DNA from 3 places in the Saccharobesus litoralis genome. Region 2 is predicted to be linked to each of the others. Evidence: predicted binding sites of a transcription regulator. Region 2 holds the regulator's gene; each other region holds the start of a gene.
The links. The regulator LexA, encoded in region 2, represses DNA repair genes until DNA is damaged. The targets are predictions, from matches to a motif close to TACTGTATNNNNATACAGTA.
Positions count from the first base shown of each region.

Region 1: a site for LexA is predicted at 1,356-1,375, ahead of uvrD (DNA helicase II). Genes of this name have one in related genera too.
Region 3: a site for LexA is predicted at 1,444-1,463, ahead of C2869_RS00255 (SulA-like leucine-rich domain-containing protein). Genes of this name have one in related genera too.

Region 1 covers NZ_CP026604.1:2,308,717-2,312,004, forward strand. Annotated here, with positions in the region: gene xerC (tyrosine recombinase XerC) at 1-534, shown strand, start outside; gene C2869_RS07970 (HAD-IA family hydrolase) at 568-1,266, shown strand; gene uvrD (DNA helicase II) at 1,400-3,288, shown strand, end outside.
Region 2 covers NZ_CP026604.1:2,752,203-2,755,490, reverse strand. Annotated here, with positions in the region: gene coxB (cytochrome c oxidase subunit II) at 1-995, opposite strand, end outside; gene lexA (transcriptional repressor LexA) at 1,647-2,270, opposite strand; partial or broken gene C2869_RS09690 (IS982 family transposase) at 2,659-3,288, opposite strand, start outside.
Region 3 covers NZ_CP026604.1:65,249-68,536, forward strand. Annotated here, with positions in the region: gene C2869_RS00245 (VC2046/SO_2500 family protein) at 1-400, shown strand, start outside; gene C2869_RS00250 (YchJ family protein) at 413-904, opposite strand; gene C2869_RS00255 (SulA-like leucine-rich domain-containing protein) at 993-1,394, opposite strand; gene C2869_RS00260 (SEL1-like repeat protein) at 1,551-2,324, opposite strand; lysine riboswitch at 2,660-2,833, shown strand; gene lysC (lysine-sensitive aspartokinase 3) at 2,931-3,288, shown strand, end outside.

The sequences.
Region 1 (3,288 bases), 440 kb from region 2:
GATGATGAACAACAAATATCGCAAAGAGATATTTGCATGATGGAGTTAATGTATGCCAGCGGTCTACGTATTAGCGAATTGATCAATCTAAATATTTCAGATGTCGATTTCAATACAACCCTGCTCAGGGTGACAGGTAAAGGTAACAAACAGCGCATAGTGCCATTTGGCAGCAAAGCAAAACAAGCAATGCAAGCTTGGCTAAAAGTACGCTTTGAAAGCAGTCAATCACCAAACAATGCCTTGTTTACGTCAATACATGGTAATCGCCTAAGCGTAAGACAATGCCGCGCACGAATGAAATTATGGGGACAAAAACAAGGTTTAAGCAAACACCTTAACCCACATAAGCTGCGCCATTCATTTGCTACGCACATGTTAGAAGGTAGCCAAGATTTAAGGGCCGTACAAGAACTTTTAGGCCACGAGAACCTTGCAACAACTCAGGTATATACCCATTTGGATTTTGAGCATCTTAGCAAAGTTTATGATCAAGCTCATCCTCGCGCTCGTAAATTACCAACGAAAAAGTAACAAGCAATATCTTAATAGCAAAACTAGGTTTTTATGATTTTCTACCGTTCGCCTAAGCCAATTAAAGCCATCAGTTTCGATCTTGATGATACACTTTACAACAACTACCCAACTATTATGGCCGCAGAGCAGGCGCTAATAATTCATTTACAGTCAGTCCACCCCAACCTCAAAAACATCACAAAAAGAGATATAGAATTAGTTAGAGAGCAAGTTTTATTAGAACAACCTAAACTTAGCTCGGATGTTACTTTACTGCGTAGACATTGGTTAGCTAAGCTTTTCAATAACCACAAAATACCAAATAGCGATAATCATATTGGGCCGACTTTTAGCACTTTTATGTTAGCTCGAAATCGAATCTCAATATCGCAAAAAACAATAACCTTTTTATCAAAACTAAAAAGTCGCGTTCCGCTTATTGCTATTTCAAATGGTAATCTTGATATTGAAACTACACCTTTGGCCAATTACTTCACTCTAAAGATGTTCGCAAATAGCGATAACAAGGCAAAGCCAGATCCGGCAATGTTTCTTTTGGCCAGCCAAAAATTAAGCATTCCTTGCGAGCATATTTTACATATTGGTGATCAGTTAAATACCGATGTATTAGGCGCCAAAAGAGCAGGATGCCAAGCGGCGTGGTTTGATCCTTATTCTGCTGTCAAACCCTATCCTGTGTTAGCCGATTTACAATTGCAGAGTTTGGATGAGTTACTCAATCTCGTTTAGCCTAAACTATACAATCATTATACAACTCGCTAGGCGTATATAACCTATAGCAAGGCAATGTTAGTCTTTACTGGCTCAATTGTCGTAAAACATGTATATTTAGCCAGTTATTTTTATTGACTCACGGTTTGCAATGGACGTTTCTTATTTAATCGACTCTCTTAACGACAAACAGCGCGATGCGGTTGCGGCACCTCAGCAATCAATGCTGGTACTGGCTGGTGCCGGTAGTGGTAAAACACGGGTTCTAGTGCATCGAATTGCTTGGTTAATGCAAGTCGAGAAAATCTCACCTTATGCCATTATGGCTGTCACCTTTACCAATAAGGCCGCAAATGAAATGCGTGGCCGTATTGAGTCGTTATTGCAAACCTCAGTCAACCATATGTGGATTGGTACTTTTCATGGTTTAGCCCATCGATTATTACGCTTGCATCATCAAGATGCGGGACTGCCTGAAGGCTTTCAAATTCTCGATGCTGATGATCAATTGCGTATGTTAAAGCGCATTATCAAAGCCATGGAGCTGGACGACAAAAAATGGCCTGCCAAAGAAGCAATGTGGTATATCAATGGTAAAAAAGACGAAGGATTACGCCCTAGTCACATTGAAACCTATAACGATCCTGTTGATAAAGTTTGGCTACAAATATACAAAAATTATCAAGATACCTGTGACCGAGGCGGATTAGTTGATTTTGCCGAGCTACTACTGCGAGCGCATGAGCTTTTCTTACGTCATCCACATTTACTGCGTCACTACCAAAACCGTTTTCAACATATCTTGGTTGACGAATTTCAAGATACCAACCGAATTCAGTATGCTTGGCTGCGGATCTTAGCGGCCAACCCTAACAGTAACATGATGATAGTCGGTGACGATGACCAATCCATTTACGGTTGGCGTGGCGCTAAAGTCGAAAACTTACAACACTTTTTACGTGATTTTCCTGAAGCCGAAACGATCCGCCTTGAACAAAATTATCGCTCGACAGGTACTATTCTCAAGGCGTCAAACCATCTAATTGCCCACAACACAGATCGTATGGGCAAGCAATTATGGACGGAAGCAGCCGAAGGCGAAAAAATCGGTTTGTATGCAGCTTTTAATGAATTAGATGAAGCCCGTTTTATTGTTGGCCGGATCAAAGAAGCCTTTGCCTCTGGCACCTCGTTAGCTCAACACGCCATATTGTACCGCTCTAACGCCCAGTCACGTGTATTGGAAGAAGCCTTAATCAGCGAACAAATTCCCTATAAAATTTACGGCGGCCTGCGCTTCTATGAGCGCCAAGAGATTAAAGATGCACTTGCCTACTTACGCTTAATTAACAATGCTCAAGATGATGCGGCGTTCGAACGGATCGTCAATACGCCAGCGCGTGGCATAGGCGAAAAGTCACTCGCTCAATTGCGTAGTTTTGCTCGTCAGGCCAGTGTCCCTTTATGGCATGCCGCCAAACAAATGTTAGATCAAGGGTTACTAAAAGGTCGCGCCGCAACTACGGTATCAGGCTTTATCAATTTAGTTGATAGTATTGCAGACGATATTAGCAATGTACCTTTGCATCGCCAGGCCGAAATCACCATCAAACAGTCTGGTTTAGAAAACATGTATCGAGCTGAAAAAGGCGAAAAAGCCCAAGCACGCCTAGAAAACTTAGGCGAATTAATTACGGCTTGTCGCAACTTTGAAAGCCCTGACGAAGCCTTATCAGAACTTAGCGCTTTCTTGTCACACGCGGCGTTGGAATCAGGTGAAAACCAAGCCACCAAAGATCAAGATGCCGTGCAAATGATGACCTTACATACCGCAAAGGGGTTAGAATTTGATACCGTATTTATGACGGGTGTCGAAGAAGGTATGTTCCCAAGCCAGCAATCCACGGAAGAATCAGGCCGCATGGAAGAAGAACGTCGCCTATGTTATGTTGGTATTACTCGTGCCATGCGTAAACTTTATATTAGTTATGCTGAATCTCGACGTTTATACGGCCGTGAAAATTACCATTCACCCAGTCG
Region 2 (3,288 bases):
CCATTAACCACAACGTTAATATGAGTATTAATATCCCCTGTCACTACACCTGTCCCCACTAACCCAGGGAATACACCTGGTAATCCTGCACCATTGGGCTGATGGCAGGCTGCGCAATTAGCCAGATAAACCTTTTTCCCTTCCGCCATTAGCTCATCCATAGACATATTCATGGCCAACAAACGTTGCTCTTCCTCTTTGGCTTTGCGGCGTTGCTCAACTTGCATATCCACCCAAGCTTGATAATCGCTTGGTGATTTAGCGATAACCACAACAGGCATAAACCCATGGTCTTTACCGCAAAGTTCAGCGCATTTACCGCGGTAAATTCCAGGTACATCAACCTTTGTCCAAGCTTCGTTGATAAAACCGGGATTAGCGTCTTTTTTCACTGCGAAGTCTGGCACCCACCATGAGTGGATAACGTCATCAGACGTCATTAAAAAACGAACTTTCTTACCCGTTGGGATAACTAATGGTCGATCTACCTCAAGTAAGTAGTTTTCCCCTTTATCCCACTTACCCGTGATCTGTTCTGTAGGTGTTGCAAGCACACTGTAAAAATCAATATCATTTTCCATGTACTTGTAATGCCATTTCCATTGAGAGCCTGTCACCAAAATACTGACATCAGGTTCAGACGTGTCCTCCATTGCAATTAACGTCTGCGTAGCCGGTATTGCCATGACAATTAAGATGATAAACGGCACTACGGTCCATGCTATTTCTACTTTTACACTTTCGTGGAAATTAGCCGCCTTATGACCGCGTGATTTACGATGAAAAATCATCGCCCAAAACATTAAACCAAACACTACAACACCAATTGCCGTGCATATGTAGAAAATTCGCATGTGTAAGTCATACACATCTGCGCTAATAGAGGTAACGCCTCGCGTCATGTTTAATGGCATAGGTGCCGATTCTGGAGATGCAGCTAACACAGCTCCCGTACAGCAAATAAAAGCGAGTAGAGATAAAATAACCTTTTTCACCAAGCAACTCCCCTTGTTGGCAATCGCGCTCTAGCTCTAATGGTTTATGGCTAGTTCGCACCTTTTTATTGTGACAAGCTCAGTATCTAGTAATAAATAAACTGGGTGGCTGATTCTTTTTTAGTCAGCCGACAAATAAAAATTAGACAGTAATTTGATATACGTCCAATAAACTTACATTTTTTTAACAAGGTTATTGAATTAAAAGAGGTTTTAAGAAAGGCAAACAAGAGCTAAAAGCCGCTAAAAACGTAGGTTTTCGCTACTTATCTGAACAAATATCTAGCAGTTGGATTTTTTTACTATAAGAAGCTTAGAAATAGATATTAAAAATGAAAAGAGATAATAGGCCACTGATGCCAATATAGAAAATGGTAACTCAATTGCCTAAAGCAGCAATTTAGCCAAGCACTGAAGGGAAACTAACAAGCCATGCGTAAGATACGCACGGCTATATAGTCTTCTCGCTCAGGTCTTATGGTTCATTGTCAGCGCTTACTCACCCCAATCACATAGTAGAGCATATGCTCATGGGGGCTCGAAGCTTGCCTACATGGATGTAGGTAAGGAGCGAGAGCACGGATGCGGTAGCTTTGACGGCTTCCCCTAAAACCTGATCACTTTGACTATAACATCAACAAACAGGTTTTATTACATCCAAGTCGTGTTGCGAATAACACCAACGGCAATCCCTTCTATTTCAAAAGGTGTTGAGGCTAAATCCACTTTAATAGGCGCAAACTCTTGGTTTTCAGCATGAAGTAAAATTTCACCACCATTCTTCTCAAAACGCTTCACCGTGACATCCTCTTCCACTCGAGCCACCACAACCTGACCATTACGCACCGATTGCGTTTTATGCACAGCCAATAAATCGCCATCCATAATACCAATATCTTTCATGCTTTCGCCTTCAACCCGCAATAAATAGTCAGCATTTGGCTTAAATAAGTTGGGATCCACTTGATAGCGGCTTTCTACATGCTCTGTCGCCAAAATAGGTGAACCCGCAGCCACTTTACCCACTAAAGGCAAACCTTCATTTTCACTTTCATCATTAGCAGCGCCAATTAGACGAATACCACGACTCGTGCCCGGCATTATTTCTATAGCGCCTTTACGTGCTAACGCTTTTAAATGTTCTTCCGCTGCATTAGGTGATTTAAAGCCTAATGTTTTAGCTATTTCAGCTCGTGTTGGCGGCATACCAGTTTCTGAAATATTATCTTTAATTAGTTGCAGGATCTCTGCTTGACGAGGAGTAAGTGGCTTCATTTTAGTGGATCCGTAATGGCTGCTTACCTGTTAGTATATACAGGCTGTACAAATACGCAAACATTCAATAAAAAATTATTGTTGATCTGTCGGGTTCAGTTTATTTCTGAAAAAATCCAGGGCACATAAACTTTTACAAATTTACCGCGTAGCCAAAAAGACTAAATAGGTCAAAACTTGAATAAATAAGCTCTTTTGAGGGTTTTAGCTATATATTTAGATACCAAAAATCATTTTGGCAGAATTTGATTTACTAAAAGTAATGAACATTAAGTCATTTCTAAAGTTGGTAATAGTTCAGAATTTACCTCTTTAATCCGATAACAAGCTGTTATAAAGAGTTCAGCACTGCTCATGACTCTAGTTCAATAATTAACCTGAGCTCTGGTTAAGCCAGCATTAAATTGTTGCTATTTAATAGCTCCAGTTCCTCTGCTGTTAAATCTAATGATGGCTTCTCTTATTTTAAACTATATGCGATTAAACCGCCAAGCAAATTCAGCATAAAGCCATGTGCGCTGCGGTGTCTGGAGTGCTCAATGTACGAAATGTTTTTCAATTGGTCATTCACTGTTTCTATTATGAACCGCTTTTTAAGTATGGCTCTATCCCATAATGAGATGAATTTTTTCTTCATGTTTTTACGGATTGTTGTTATCAATTCAACTCCCTTTTCAAGCAACTCTCCCGATAGCGCTTTGCTAATATAACCTTTGTCACCATAAAGTTTACCAAATAGTGACTCTGTCATTTCAGGGACTGGTTTGCGATCATCTATGTTCCCCTCTGTTAGTTTCAATGAAACTATTTCACCGAAGTGATTGATAACTAAGTGTAACTTAAAACCAAAAGACCATCCCATTGTGCCTTTACCATGTCTAGCAACTCCCTCAAACACCTTGTTTCTTTTGGCTCTGATAATATGGCAAACCTCTATTTTTGTAGAATCGACAAATTGGATACCGGTTGGTTTACCAAGCTTAGATGTTAAGTAACTACACATAGGAACAACGACACT
Region 3 (3,288 bases), 2.7 Mb from region 2:
GTCTGAGCAAGCGCAAGAGTTTGCGCAGTTTCAATTAGAAAAGCAGCAAATTCCTCAAGACAATCATCAAGAAGAAAAATTAAAAGCTGAATTGGGTATTGTTGAACCATTGCGTTTATCAGCAGACGAAAACTATTTTAAACATGCTCACAATATCAATAAAGGTTTACATCAAGCGGGTATGGCGTCTATGTGTTTAAACCGTTATTTAATTAGGGATGCGTTATCACAATATAATGATCCAAATAAATTGGATGATAACGTGTTAGCCAATTGCTCGTTGCATGCTGCTCGTCGTATAAAAGCCCAAGAAGAAGGTAAAGATCCCGCGTTAGAAATAGAACAAGACCTCACTCAACTTAAAGAAGTGATTGAACAAGCCAATCAATATGCTGCTTAGCGGGCTGTATGTTTAGCCGCAGCAGCGTTTAAACTTTTTAGTCGACCCACATAAACAACTTTCGTTTCTGCCAAGGAAGATGGGTTTATTATTGCTAGTGACTAGCCCATCTACATAAAACCATTGTTCATTCGTATATTGGAAGCGCGACTTTTCTTGCATCCAATGAAAAGCCTTGTCAGGCGTTTGATAAACCACTTTAAAGGTAACAAATCCAAACTGCTGAGTTAATTCAGATTGATGAGTATCGAGTATGGTTAAATTTTTAAATGAAACACTTTGTGCAAACTCTTCGATTTGGCTAAGTTCATTGTTTTGTCTTTGCTCGGCTACGAGTGTATCGACTATATATTGGCATTTGTTTAACGCATAGGCACAGTAACGAGAACGCATTAATTTTTCAGGCGTAGGTGCATGACAATCATTATCATGAAAAGGTTGGCAACAAGCTTGATAGCTTTCACCTGAGTGGCAAGGGCATTTCATATTTTTTGATAAAGACACTAACATCTTGTCTTTATACACGAGTTTAAAGTTAGGAAAAAGGGGCCGAAGCCCCAGGCTCACAGAGAAAAGTTACTGGCTAGAGTCATTAAGCGACTAGCTTTTGCGGAAAACTCGATTTAATTAATAAGCTCGTACTGTTACCTAAATTGGCCGCAACTTGCATTTGCTGTTTTTGAGCTTCAGATAAGCAGCCTAACCAAGTTACAACTGCTGCGCACTTTCCTAGCTTCAAAGCTTGGCACGCAGACTGAAAAGCTTGTTTATCGGTTTGAGTATGAACCACTAACATACGTTCAACATTGATACCCGCAGAGATTAATTCTGATTTACTTGGCATATCACTAGGCGCAATTAAGCACAACCAACGGTTGTGTTCTTGAGTTTTCGCAATGGATTGCCAAAAACGTAGACTAAAATCGCTTGATTTATTATTGGTCGCAAAATAACGAGTTTGTTGTGCTGGACGCATCGCAATATAAGTATTCATATTCTCTTCTCGATAACTGAGTGTTTAACCAGTGTTGTTATATACAGTATACTGGATCCTTATACAGTTCAAGTATTCAGAGCAAAAAAAATCCTCATTTAAGAGGATTTTTATACAGTCACTTAAATTTTATACTTTCAGTTAAATCGAGTTAACCTAATCAATCTCATTAAAAATTAATTCTTGTTTATCTGCAGCTATTCGGTTTGCTGTTTTGATTTCTTGCACAGTTAGATATTTTTCAAGTTCTTGTAAAGGTTGAAGGGCTTCATTGCATTGCCAGAGTGTGGATAGTTTTAGCCAAGTGTAAGCATGTAATGGACTTTGAGGTAATCCTTGGCCTTTACTGTACATTAAACCTAAATAGAGCATGGCTTTGCTATGGCCAACTAAACTGGCTTTACGAAATGCTTTTGCTGATTTTAAATAGTTTTTATTTTTAGCGCTCAAGACACCCTCTTTAAAATAGTCTTCAGCGCTTGGAGTGTTAGCGGTGTCTTGCTCAGTATCTTTTTTTTCAGCTTCAGGAGGGTCAGTGAGTGCTTGGGTTAATTCGGTTATTGATTGACGTAACTGACTTAAACAACTCGCCAATTCAGTTTGATTATCTAGGTTAGCTTGATGGTGATTAACATCAGTATTAGCCTCTGCTGAAAGTACAGCTTCAGACGCTGGATCATCACTCAGAGCGTTGTCTGGCTCAACGTCTAGAATTTCGTCCAGTTGAAATTCAAAATCATCGGGAACGGCAACTAACTCTTCATCTTCTTCTGTATTGAGAATAAGCTCTTCGTCTTCTAACTCTAATTCAAAGTCATCGAACTCTTCTAGATCAAGATTGCTTTCCGTATCAGATAATTCGACTTCGAAAGAGGGAAGATCTTCCCAATCCGTTTGATTGTTTGCCAGTTGTTGATCAATATCTGTCATCTAACCTAGTTGGCCTTACAATTTGAGGTTTCATTAAAATAAAGTATGAAGGTATTTATCTGTTATTTAAATAAAAACTTTAATTATAGTCTTCTCGCTCAGGCCTTATGGTTCATTGTCTGCACTTATTCGCCCCAATCACATAGTAGAGCATATGCTCATGGGGGCTCAAAGCTTGACGGCTTCCCCTAAAACCTGATCGCTTTGACTATATTATAGCTTGCCGGTAATTTTACTGGTTCTATATTAAAAAATGGTCTAATAAACTTGATCTTTATTGCTGGTTAGTATTTAATTCGCGCGCTTTTAAAAGCTGAATTAACTTTGGCTTTTAAATTACCGGAAGAGGTGCAGCATCTAGGTACTGTATAAGAGAAGGCAAAGCTTTTTTGACGATACAGAAGGGAGATGACTGCCGAGAAGTGACTGTACTTTGCAGTCAGTCACTTCGGTTGTTATGGCTGAATCCTGACAACTGTCACCGCGTTGGGTGGAGCGCTTTCGGGATTTGGTATGAAGCTTGTTATTTTTCTCTTCACTGCTAAACCCTGCGTTCTCTTGAAAATTTTCCCTGAGCTCTTTAAAGGGCGTAAAAAAGGTATTCAAGTGAATAATCTTACTGTTGCTAAATTTGGTGGTACAAGTGTTGCGGATCACGCAGCCATGTCTCGTTGTGCCGATATTATCTGTGAAAATCAAGATATCCGTGTTGTTGCTGTGTCGGCTCAATCGGGTGTGACTAATATATTGGTGCGCCTGACTCAATCGGATGTTACCGCTGACGAAAGACAAACCTTAATTGATCAGATCCGTGATAAAGAATATGCGATCTTAAATGATCTTAATCAGCCTGAAAGTATCAAAGTTGCGTTAGAAAATTTATTAGCTGAGTTGACCTCTTTAGCTGAAAACCCTGAATTACCCACTTCTTTAAAATTAAAAGATGCTTTGTTGTCGTTTGGTG